One region of the Ensifer adhaerens genome, then DNA from elsewhere that is predicted to be linked to it. Evidence: predicted binding sites of a transcription regulator. Region 1 holds the regulator's gene; each other region holds the start of a gene.
The links. The regulator LexA, encoded in region 1, represses DNA repair genes until DNA is damaged. The targets are predictions, from matches to a motif close to TGTTCNNNNTGTGTTCNG.
Positions count from the first base shown of each region.

Region 2: LAC81_RS11655 (ATP-dependent helicase) is a predicted target of LexA. The motif match lies at 1,907-1,924, and genes of this name have one in related genera.
Region 3: LAC81_RS02535 (PA0069 family radical SAM protein) is a predicted target of LexA. The motif match lies at 1,116-1,133, and genes of this name have one in related genera.

Region 1 covers NZ_CP083349.1:1,575,536-1,579,542, reverse strand. The annotation lists gene LAC81_RS07845 (hypothetical protein) at 1-546, opposite strand, end outside; gene LAC81_RS07840 (hypothetical protein) at 949-1,200, shown strand; gene lexA (transcriptional repressor LexA) at 1,426-2,151, shown strand; gene LAC81_RS07830 (hypothetical protein) at 2,237-2,569, opposite strand; tRNA gene LAC81_RS07825 (tRNA-Cys) at 2,953-3,026, shown strand; gene LAC81_RS07820 (hypothetical protein) at 3,209-3,655, opposite strand; gene LAC81_RS07815 (methyltransferase family protein) at 3,751-4,007, shown strand, end outside.
Region 2 covers NZ_CP083349.1:2,355,013-2,359,019, forward strand. The annotation lists gene LAC81_RS11635 (cyclase family protein) at 1-309, shown strand, start outside; gene LAC81_RS11640 (EthD family reductase) at 508-822, opposite strand; gene LAC81_RS11645 (hypothetical protein) at 943-1,302, shown strand; gene LAC81_RS11650 (carboxymuconolactone decarboxylase family protein) at 1,426-1,833, shown strand; gene LAC81_RS11655 (ATP-dependent helicase) at 1,967-4,007, shown strand, end outside.
Region 3 covers NZ_CP083349.1:528,266-532,272, reverse strand. The annotation lists gene moaB (molybdenum cofactor biosynthesis protein B) at 1-190, shown strand, start outside; gene LAC81_RS02540 (glycosyl transferase) at 483-1,013, opposite strand; gene LAC81_RS02535 (PA0069 family radical SAM protein) at 1,199-2,356, shown strand; gene LAC81_RS02530 (ribonuclease HII) at 2,591-3,241, shown strand; gene LAC81_RS02525 (F0F1 ATP synthase subunit B) at 3,552-4,007, opposite strand, start outside.

The DNA.
Region 1 (4,007 bases):
GTCATTGTTCGGCGCATTACTGCCGGCGCCCGCAAAGGGATCGGCGGCCTTCCCCTGCCCGCCGTTCGGCATCAGCGCGTTCACGGCCTCCTGGCATTTGAACATCTCGCTGACGGCCTTCATCGAATCACGCAGACTGAGGCTCGCCACCACGCGCCCTTCGAACGCCAGCGCCAGCGTATTCTTGCGCACGAATTCGGTGAAGAAATCTGTATTGGAGAAATTGACGACCAGGGCCTTCGAACCCGTGAGGTCCACGCCGAACGCAACGGCCGGCCACTGGCGGCCGCGGTCGAGCTGCAAGGCGACGTCATACTCCCTTTGAGGCTCGATCGATTTCCAGGTAGCATTGCCGATCGAAAGAAACGCCAGGTTCGCCGATCCCCTTGGATAGAAGCCGATACGAAGGATCGCGCCGGCGTCATAGCTCGTCGCCGCGTAGCACGAGCCGCCCAAGGACGGATCGGAACCGACCGTCCAGGCATTGATCCGCTTCCAGATATTCGAACGACCTTCTTCAGCAGAGGCCGCTCCGGCCGCCGCCAACAGACCGAGAACCGCCAACGACAATCTATGCATGCAACCACCCCACTTTCCCCGCAAAGTTATCGTATTTTTGCAACCTGTCGAGACAGTGCAGCGCGATCACAACATGGATTTGTGCGCGCCGAAAGCGAGGACACGGACTGCTACAACCGATGCGATCGCAAGTCGGCCAATCGCGCCAGGATCGACGGGCCCTGCCGCCGCGCACCTCTGGCGCAAACCGGTCACAGCCTGAACTCAAAGACCTGTTGAACACGTGAGAGTGATCGCCAAGTTTGCTGGACTTCGGAACGAAAGCGCGGTTCACATCGTTAACCGCCCCGTAGTGCCACCCTTGCCTCAAAGTGGACGATCACCGTGCTTGCCGCCCTGCTTCTCGCTTCGATAGTCGCATCGCCTAACATGCCTGACGTCAAGCTCAGTGCCGCCACGGTCGATGAACTCCAGACGGACTTCGAAACCGCCGTCCCCTGCCACCAGATTGATGGACGCAACGTGTGGAAGGGTGCCATTGCGTTCTACATCCAGTCGTTCGTCTATGACGGCGACACGCCCGTCGCGACCGATGCGGCGGACGCGGTGCTTCCCGAAGACAACAGCGCAGAGACGGTGAAGGAATTCGAAGACGCCTGCGCCGCCACGCAGCCGGCCTGACCCTCGCCATCAGAACGCTCGCGATTCGCTCGACGCAGTCCAATACGGTCGTTTCCAACCACACAATCATCACCAAAACCCGCTTTGCTCCCGTAAAAGTGACCAACCGGCACGCGCAGTCCCGCCAATTGACTGAATTCACGGAATTTTAGGCACTTGCAGAACACATATGGAACAGATAGTGTCTGTTCTTGATTTGTTTCACGCCTTCTGGAGCGACGTGCCATGCTGACCCGCAAGCAACAGGAATTGCTTCTGTTCATTCACGAACGCATGAAGGAGTCGGGCGTCCCACCGTCATTCGATGAAATGAAGGATGCGCTCGACCTAGCGTCGAAGTCCGGCATCCACCGTCTGATTACCGCGCTCGAAGAACGCGGGTTCATTCGCCGTCTGCCGAACCGGGCCCGCGCGCTCGAGGTCATCAAGCTTCCGGAAGCCTACGCGTCCAGCCAGCAGCAGCCACGTCGCGGCTTCTCGCCGAGCGTGATCGAGGGAAGCCTCGGCAAGCCGGCGGCGGCAGCCCCTGCCGCACCACCGAAGCCGGCGCCGGTGGCCGAAAACACATCAGTTTCCGTGCCGGTCATGGGCCGCATCGCTGCCGGTGTGCCGATCTCGGCGATCCAGAACAACACGCACGACATCACCGTTCCGCTCGACATGATCGGCAACGGCGAACACTACGCCCTCGAAGTCAAGGGCGACTCGATGATCGAAGCCGGCATCTTCGACGGCGACACCGTGATCATCCGAAATGGCAATACCGCCAACCCCGGCGACATCATCGTGGCGCTCGTGGATGACGAGGAAGCGACGCTGAAGCGATTCCGACGCAAGGGCGCATCGATTGCGCTTGAGGCCGCAAACCCTGCCTACGAGACACGGATCTTCGGGCCTGATCGTGTGAAGATCCAGGGCAAGCTCGTTGGGCTGATCCGCCGCTACCACTGATCCCAGATAAAAATCTGGTACTCGGAAGAACCTCGCTGCCGCTTGCGGTAGCGAGGTTCTTCTTGTTCATCCGATAACGCGTCGCCTACTCGTGGATGGTGTATTCGCCGAGTTCGCAAAGGTCCTGCGTATCTTCGGTCGTATCGAGGCCCGAATCCTCTTCGAACTCGAAGCGCATGTCGTACTTGCAGACATCCCGGCCGTCAGCGATGGTGATTTCCATGTTCTCGCCGGGATTCAGAACCTGCCGGCCGAAAACATCGTCTTCCCACTCGTTGACGCCTACCGGCGACGTGTAGAAATTGGTCAGAACTGCACTTGTGTTGTTCTTCAGCTTGAAAACCAGGTCCTCTGCCCGCGCCTCGAATGTGGTCGCAGCAAAGAGGATTAACGCCGTCAGGACAAGTTTCGTCTTCATATAAGCCATTGCCTCCGTTTGATGATGACGGACGCTACCGATGCGGCTGATGTCAGCGGAGTCATCGTTCCCCCTCTACCGATTTCACCGAAGCGATAAGATCCGTACGGGGCTTAGAAGACGTGGCTTGTGCGGGCGTGTGGCATGCCTGAGCGAAAGCACCTACGCGTCGCAACCCGGAGTAAGCTGAGGAAGGTAATCGTTCCGACCTCTTCTTGAAGCATTGCTGCTCGCTGGGCAGGAGCAATCGGCCTTGCCGGACGTTCTGCCTGTGGAAAGCGCCCGAACCGCAAATTCGCTTTGTGCTTTTTCCGAAAATGCCTCTTGCGGATTTTCTGCAATCATTCTAAATCCCCGCCAACGCTCGGTTATCCGAGCCGTGAGGCCTCGTGGCGGAGTGGTGACGCAGAGGACTGCAAATCCTTGTACCCCGGTTCAATTCCGGGCGAGGCCTCCAAATACATTCACCAATATAATCAATATGTTGCAGTCGTCGCGAAGCGGAAAAAACACCGCTTCCGCGTAACGCTATGTTGCTGCGAGAATCCTTTGCTTTCCCTGCACTTCCACGAGGCGACGGCGGATCCACACGACATGAAATGCGACATGTTCAATGCGAACCCCGAGCCAGAAACCCGCTCACCAGCTGTAGGTGCTTGAACCCCGGTTCCCTTCGCGGCGCCGACAAACACGTCGCAGGTCACCATCTCTGCCGAAGGCTGTCATAGTGCCCTCAGGGCCGCCCTGTGAGCGTCCATAAGGGTCACGACGGGATCGGTCACGCTGCCACTCCATCACCTTCCGCAAGAAGCGCTCGCCCTTCACATCGATCTCGGCGAGCACGATTCCGACGACAACCTCCGCGATTTTTTCGAGGCTCAACAGGTACTCCTGATGCTGTCTGTCGTCCCTTAAGAGGCGCCTCCTTGCCGAATTGGGCGTGGCGCGGAAAGGGTTCCGAGACACCAAACCCGTCAAAGATCGCACAAATCCCTCGCCGGCGTATTTCGACATCGTCGCCAGCAAAACATAGTCGCGCTGCGGCTTAAGCGTGGGTTCCTTCCCGTCGCTGCGGCGGCACAGCATGGCGTCCACCTTCTGAATTAAGCAACTTCTAAAGTTACGCTTGAAGCCGCTCGCAACCGTGGCATTCTTACCGGCGATAGAGGGGAGGTATTTGGATGCTGAAGGGTAGAATGTTGCTCGCCGCCGACTACATCGGCAGGTTCGGTATCTGCGCGTATTTTACGATCGCGATGTTGCGGCGCATCGTTCACGCCGCGCAAATCGTAGCGAAAGACGAGTTGCAGTCGGCTGACGTCTTGGCGTTGACTTCAACCGCCGCCACCGTCCTATTCCTCGGAATGGTCTGCGTGGTAGCCATTACCCGCTTGCCGCCGATCAGAGCCGCCACCGGCTTCGAACCCTATTTGACTGC
Region 2 (4,007 bases), 780 kb from region 1:
GGCACCGACAAGTTCCGCAATGCCGATGGCGGCGGCAAGCTGCATTTCCCGGGCTTCCACGTGGAAGCGGCGAAGTATCTCATCGAAGAGAGCAAGGCGGCCGGCATCGCCGTCGATACGCTGTCGCTCGATCACGGCCCTTCGCCCGATTTCGCCACCCACTATGCATGGCTGCCCGAAGGGCGCTGGGGGCTTGAGGCTGCCGCCAACCTCGACAAGCTGCCGGCCAAGGGCGCGACGCTCATTCTCGGCGCGCCGAAGCATCGCGGCGGCACCGGCGGCCCGGCGCGCGTCTTCGCGCTGGCCTAGGTCACGGACCTATAGAGCACACCCAGGTTTTGGCTGAAGCGAGTTTGACGGGAGCAAGGTCGTTTTCGCTTCCATGGCAACCACATGTTGCCGATCGTCGACCAGTTCCGCACCGGCTGCGTCACCATGAATCACGGTGCGCCAGCACGACGCCGATCGCGGAAAGGTCAACGGCTACGCCTGACGCGCCAAGGCACCCTACCCTCCAACGACTTCACTGATCTGAACGATGGGCGTGATGTCCGTATAGTTGGCGACATCCGCGGAGATCTCGGCGCGGTGCGGACCTAACGCCTCCTGGAATGTCTCGAGGCTCGGCGAGTAGACGTGGCACGCCGCGACAAACTGTGGCGCGCTTCCAGGCTCGCGACCGGCAACGCCCCTGTCGATCTCGTAGCGCAGGCAGGCATCGCCGAGCCGCTCCTCGAGCAAGGGCATGTGGGTGGTGCGGTAGTAGTCGTGGTCGAACTTCGAGCCGCCATCGGCCGGATAGTAGACGCTCATCTTGATCATGATCGGGCTCCTGCCTGAACGCCGCTTCGAGCGTCCGAAGCTACTTCTAGGTTACCGACCTATGGAGCACAACCAGGTTTTGGCTGAAACACGTTTGACGAGCGCAAGGTCGTTTTCGCTGTGCTTTTCGAAGCGGGTGACGACGGCACCGCAGACTTTCAGATCACGCAATCGGCCGTGGCCGCTGCAGGCACGGCTTCGGGTACGTTCCCGCCGGGTAGTTCCACACCGCTCAGCCGCGCCTCGACCGCAACCATTCGCATGGCCGACACGCCTTACGGGGCCTGCAACCCCAAGACCGTCACTGACGCCAGCGGCCAGACACGCGTGGTTGCCGCACGGCCGACGGGCTTCTGCGGACGCAGGGTCTTCATCGTCACGCAGAACGGCAACGCCTATCAGGGTTCGAGCAAAGGCGTGCTGTTTACATCAGGACCATTCGGCGCGAACAACCAACCCTGCAACGAAATCCCCAATTGAACGCATCGACGACGGCTGCCCCAAACGCAACGCTGGCAATCGCTGCGACCTTGGCTATCGTCATCGCATCAAGCGACCGGCCCGCCCGCGTGCGCCACCAGGCGACAACAGTGAAGGACACCCATGAGCACCGTTACCCCGCCCCAAAACCCGGAAGCCGACCCGCGCGTCAAAGCCGTGTTCGACGACATCCGCGCCACGCGCAAATCCGATTTCATCAACAACATGTGGCTGTGGCTCGCCTTCGATCCGGAGCTGCTGGAGCAGACCTGGCGCGACGTCAAGGCTGTGATGGCAACACCTTCGGCCCTCGATCCGCTGGTGAAGGAGATGCTCTACATTGCCGTCTCCGTCACCAATGGCTGCGGCTACTGCGCCCATTCCCACACGGCGGCCGCGAAGGCCAAGGGCATGAGCGATGCCCAGCACGCGGATCTGCTTCGGGTGATCTCGCTTGCCGCCCGCACCAACCAGCTTGCGACCGCTCTGCAGGTGCCGGTCGATGCCGTCTTCGACAAAACCACAGAATAAATCGGGCGACCAAGAATAAGCGGTTTCGAAATCGCCTGTCTTTCCACAGGCTTGGTGCGCCGGGCGCAGAAAACGGAATAAAAGAAGAACATCCTTTCTGGCCTTTCCCCACCGAATCACTACATTGAGCCGCATGATGAGTGGTTTCGACGATATTCCTTTCTTCGACGAGGAGCCGGCGCCGCGCAAGCAGTCGCCAGCCCCTGGAGGTATTCCAGCCGCCGGAGGTATCGCTGCGCGCGCCATGGCGGCGCGTGATCGCGCCCAGCCGCGCCCGGATTATCTCTCCGGCCTCAACCCGGAACAGTCCGAAGCGGTCGAAACGCTCGATGGGCCGGTTCTCGTGCTTGCCGGCGCCGGCACAGGCAAGACCCGGGTGCTGACGACCCGCATCGCCCATATCCTTTCCACCGGCCGCGCCTTCCCCTCGCAGATCCTGGCGGTGACCTTCACCAACAAGGCGGCGCGCGAGATGAAGGAGCGCATCGGCGTGCTCGTCGGCCATGCGGTCGAAGGCATGCCCTGGCTCGGCACCTTCCACTCGATCGGCGTCAAGCTGCTGCGTCGCCACGCCGAGCTCGTCGGCCTGCGTTCCGATTTCACCATTCTCGACACCGATGACGTGATCAGGCTGATCAAGCAGCTGATCCAGGCCGAAGGCATCGACGACAAGCGCTGGCCCGCCAAGCAGTTCGCCGGCATGATCGACGGGTGGAAGAACAAGGGCCTCGATCCCGCGCAGATCCCCGAGGGCGACGCCCGCGCCTTTGCCAATGGCAAGGGCCGCGAACTCTACGCCGCCTACCAGAACCGGCTATTGACCCTGAACGCCTGCGACTTCGGCGATCTTCTCCTGCACCCGATCCGCATTTTCCGCATGCATGCGGACGTGCTGAAGGACTATCACGACAAGTTCCGCTACATTCTCGTCGACGAGTACCAGGACACCAACACGGCCCAGTATATGTGGCTGCGGCTCTTGGCCCAGCGGCCGAAGGGCGTGCCGCAGAACGTCTGCTGCGTCGGCGACGACGACCAGTCGATCTACGGCTGGCGCGGCGCGGAAGTGGATAACATCCTGCGCTTCGAGAAGGACTTCCCGGGCGCCAAGGTGATCAAGCTCGAGCGCAACTACCGCTCGACCGAACATATCCTCGGCGCTGCCGGTCATCTGATTGCCCACAACGAAGGCCGCCTCGGCAAGACGCTCTTTACCGACCGTACCGATCCGGACGATGAAAAGGTGCAGGTGCACGCCGCCTGGGATTCCGAAGAGGAAGCCCGCGCCGTCGGCGAGGAGATCGAGCAGCTCCAGCGCCAGAAGCACAATCTGAACGACATGGCGATTCTGGTGCGCGCCTCGTTCCAGATGCGCGAGTTCGAAGACCGGTTCGTCACCCTCGGCCTCAACTACCGCGTCATCGGCGGCCCGCGCTTCTACGAGCGCCTCGAAATCCGCGACGCCATGGCCTATTTCCGCCTGGTCTGCCAGCCGGCCGACGACCTCGCCTTCGAGCGCATCGTCAACACGCCGAAACGCGGCCTTGGCGACACCACCGTGCGCACGCTGCACGACTATGCCCGCGCCCGTGATGTGCCGATGCTCGCGGCTGCCTCCGAGATCATCGAGACCGACGAGCTGAAGCCGAAGGCGCGGAAAGCCCTGTTCGATGTCGTCACCGATTTCCGCCGCTGGCAGAGCCTGCTTGAGACGACGGTCCATACCGAACTCGCCGAGCAGATCCTCGACGAGAGCGGCTACACCGCCATGTGGCAGAACGACAAATCGGCAGAAGCTCCCGGACGGTTGGAAAACCTGAAGGAACTCATCCGCTCGATGGAAGCGTTTGAGTCACTGCGCGGCTTCCTCGAACACGTCGCTCTGGTCATGGATGCCGAGCAGAACGAGAACCTCGATGCCGTCTCGATCATGACGCTGCACTCGGCCAAGGGCCTGGAGTTCGACACCGTCTTCCTGCCCGGCTGGGAGGAAGGCCTGTTTCCGCATCAGCGCGCGCTCGATGAGGGTGGTCGCTCCGGCCTCGAGGAAGAACGGCGCCTCGCCTATGTCGGCATCACCCGCGCCAAGCACCGCTGCCACATCTGGTTCGTCTCCAACCGCCGAATCCACGGCCTCTGGCAGTCGACCATGCCGTCGCGCTTCCTCGACGAAC
Region 3 (4,007 bases), 1.0 Mb from region 1:
CTCGACCATCCAGTCGCGCGCGACCGGCGGGGTCGCCAACGCCACCTTCATCTTCGTTCTGCCGGGATCGCCAGGGGCCTGCCGGGACGCCTGGGACGGCATCTTGAAGCAGCAGCTCGACTACCGGCACATGCCCTGCAATTTCGTCGAGATCATGCCCCGACTCGACGAGCACCTGAAACGCGGCTGAGCCGGAACCCGCCACGCGCAACCATCGCTCTTCGGGTGCGTCTGTTACCTTTGTAACTGACAGCCATTTTTTGCCTCGTTAGCGTCCGATTACCAGCCAGCGAAGATCGGACGCCGCACGTTTCTCTTCGGGCTGCAAAAACGCCTCCCCGCCAATATCCCCGGGCGGGGAGAACAAGGGGATACGACGTGCAGCCAGAATGCTGCCCGGCAAGAACTTTATCAGACAAGGTCATTTGAGAGACACCTTGAGGTGCCGTCCCCTGGACTGGCACCTTTTTAGTGCGTGGAGGTCAAGGGCGCGCCGGTCTGCCTTCGATGGCAACCCAGGCCGGAACGAGCTCGGTAGGGAGCTTGCGAACGGCCCGGACGTTCGTCATGTCGCCGAGGCAACGGTTGCCCGCCGCCGCCGCCAGGGCATCGTTCTTGTTCATCAGGAAACCCGCTTCCAGCGGCTTCTTTCGCCGGACCATACGGCTGAAAAACGGCTTGCGATGCATCCGGGAATCGGAGAACCGCGCGGGCGTCCTGTTCAGCGAGACGTATTCGGCAAGTTCGTCAATCCAGCGACCGATCGGGCGCGCGCCGGGCTCAAGCAACATCAGCCATTCACCGCGTGCCGAGCGCACGACATCGCCGAGATCCCAATCGAGGCAAAAGCGGCAACCGGCGGCCTCGGCCACGCGCGACGAACCGTCCCTGGAGCCATGGTCTAGGATGATCACATCGCTGACGAGACCCTCCACGGCGCCGGCAACGAGCACCGAAAGCGTCTGCACCAGTTCGGCTTCGTTGTCCTGTGTTTCCATTATGATCGTCAGCATAGCCCGTCCTACCGCATCACCGTCACAATTGCTACATCCGCAGACCGGCGTCGGCGGTCTGCTGGGAGGCATCTTGGATCCATACGAAAACCTCCTGCTTTTTGTTCTTGAATTGTTCTCGTTTTCGCGATAGGAAAATAGTCAGAACAAAACGGGATCAGAAATCTGATTCCGGGGAGATTCCAATGACCGAGCTGTCTCAGATCAGGCAGGGTGCGCTCGCACCCGCCAATACGGCAGATGTCGCCGACGCGATGATGAGCGCAACCGGATTGCGGATCGACATTGACCGTCGCCGCGGGCGCGGTGCCGGACTCAACATGTCCGGCCGCTTCGAGCCACAGGCGCGGGAAAGCTTCGACGACGGCTGGGAGAGCCTGGAGGACCTGCCACCGTTCAAGACCGAAGTGCAGGTCGAGAAGCCGCGGTCGGTGATCACCCGGAACGATTCTCCCGATATCTCCTTCGATCGTTCGATCAACCCCTATCGCGGATGCGAGCACGGCTGCATCTATTGCTTCGCCCGTCCGACGCATGCCTTCATGGGCCTCTCGGCGGGCCTTGATTTCGAAGCCAAGCTCTTTGCCAAGCCGGATGCTGCTCGGCTCCTGGAGCGCGAACTGGCGCGGCCGGATTACAAGGTCAGGCCAATCGCCATTGGTACCAACACGGATCCCTATCAGCCGATCGAAAAGGAATGGCGCATCATGCGCCAGATCCTGGAAGTACTCAGCGAGGCCAACCATCCGGTCATGATCGTCACGAAATCGGCGATGGTGACCCGTGACATCGACATTCTTGCGCCGATGGCCGAGAAGGGACTGGTCCGGGTCGGCATCTCGGTCACGACGCTCGATCGCAAACTGGCACGAACGATGGAGCCGCGCGCGGCGACTCCTCCGAAGCGCCTGGAGGCGGTTCGCGCCCTCGCCGAGGCGGGCATTCCCGCCGGCGTTCTCGTCTCGCCCATCATCCCCGCGCTCAACGACCATGAGATCGAGCGGGTGCTCGAAGCGGCCAGGACGGCTGGAGCGACCGAAGCGAGTTATGTTCTCTTGCGGCTGCCGCTGGAAGTTAGCCCGCTGTTTCGCGACTGGCTGCTGCGCAACTATCCGGACCGTTATCGCCATGTCATGTCACTCATCCGCTCCATGCGGGGCGGCAAGGACTATGACGCCGAATTCGGCAAGCGCATGAAAGGCGCCGGTCCCTATGCGTGGCAGATCGGCCGCCGCTTCGATCTCGCCACCAAGCGCCTTGGCTTCAACCCGACACGCCGGCAGCTTCGCGACGACCTCTTCGTGCCGCCGCTGGGAACGGGGGTGCAACTCTCGCTTCTTTGACGATTTTCCGGGTGGCCTGCGCAGGGCCATTCCGGGTTCGTGACCGATGCTGCGCGCTGACGATGCCGGGAGATGGGATACCGCCACCACATTCCCTCAAGCAACCGGCGCCCAGAGGTCACAAAACAGTTCCGATGCCCTGCCCCCGCCTGGGGCATCGGCCATCCCCCCGTCCGCCGCCGCACTCGGACCTGGGGGCTTGAAGAGAATCGGTCGATCATGCGAATTAGACTTATGTCTCGCAGGTCGTCCGATTCTCCCCTTTTTCCCGATATCATCGAAGCACCCGATTTCAGTTTTGAACTCTCGGCGAAGGGGGACGGTTTCTGGCCTGTCGCCGGCGCCGATGAAGCTGGCCGCGGCCCGCTCGCAGGGCCGGTCGTAGCAGCCGCAGTCATCCTGGATCCCGACGCCATTCCCGAAGGCCTCGATGACAGCAAGAAGCTCAGCGCCCAGGCACGCGAGAGGCTGTTCGAAGCAATTCTCGCGACATCGGAGGTATCGATCGCCTCAGCTTCCGCCGGCACGATAGATGCCACCGACATCCGCAAGGCAAGTCTGGAAGCGATGCGGCGCGCGGTGGCGGGCCTCACCTCGTCCGCCCGCTTCGTGCTCGTCGACGGCCGTGACGTGCCGCCCGGGCTTTCATGCCACGCCAAAGCTGTCGTGAAAGGTGACGCGCGGTCGTTGTCGATCGCCGCTGCTTCGATTGTCGCCAAGGTTACCCGGGATCGCATGATGGCCCGCGCCGATCTCGCCCATCCCGGTTACGGCTTCGCGCTCCATGCCGGCTATGCGACCGTGACCCATCGCCGCGCCATTGAAGCCCAAGGCCCCTGCGCTCTTCACCGCATGAGCTTCCGGCCGTTGCGGCAAGACGACTAGCGCCTGCCCCATCCTCAATAGACGATCAACCCGACGCGCCCGGTTCCGAAACGCGCGGATGGCTGACCTCGACGCACCTTCACCGCGCCTACGCGGCCAACAGTCGCGCCATCGGACACGATACCGGGCTGGAAGCGCCGACGACATCCCGGCCGTCCGGCTGTGTCTCGGGCAGGCAGCAGCGCGACTGCCGGCATAGGCCCACCCGGGCTCGACCACCACACGCTTGGAAAGGCGTCACTCGGCGCATGGTACAAACAAAAAGCCCCGCACAAGGCGGGGCTCTTTCAATCGGGAATGTCCTGGCGGCTTAGTTCAGGCGTGCCTTGACTTCGCCAAGCGCCTTCTTGAACAGGTCACTCTGTGCACCGGCGTCCGCCTTGGCGGCAACGACCTTCTCGGCAGCGGCAATCGCCAGATCGACAGCAGCGGAACGGACGGCGTTGATCGCGTCGCTTTCAGCCTGCTTGATCTTCTGCTCCGAGAGAGCCGTGCGACGCGCAACGTATTCCTCGGTCTTCTGCTTGGCTTCCGCCGTCAGCATTTCGGCTTCGCGCTGAGCGGCAGCGACGATACCGGCAGCTTCCGCCTCGGCATCCTTACGCTTGCGCTGGTACTCGGCGACCAGGCTCTGCGCTTCTTCGCGCAGGCGCTTTGCTTCGGTCAGCTCGTTACCGATCTTTTCGGCGCGGGCGTCGAGCGCCTTGCCGATCATGCCCGGAACCTTGAGATAGGCGATCAGGACGAAGAACAGGATCAGGCCAAC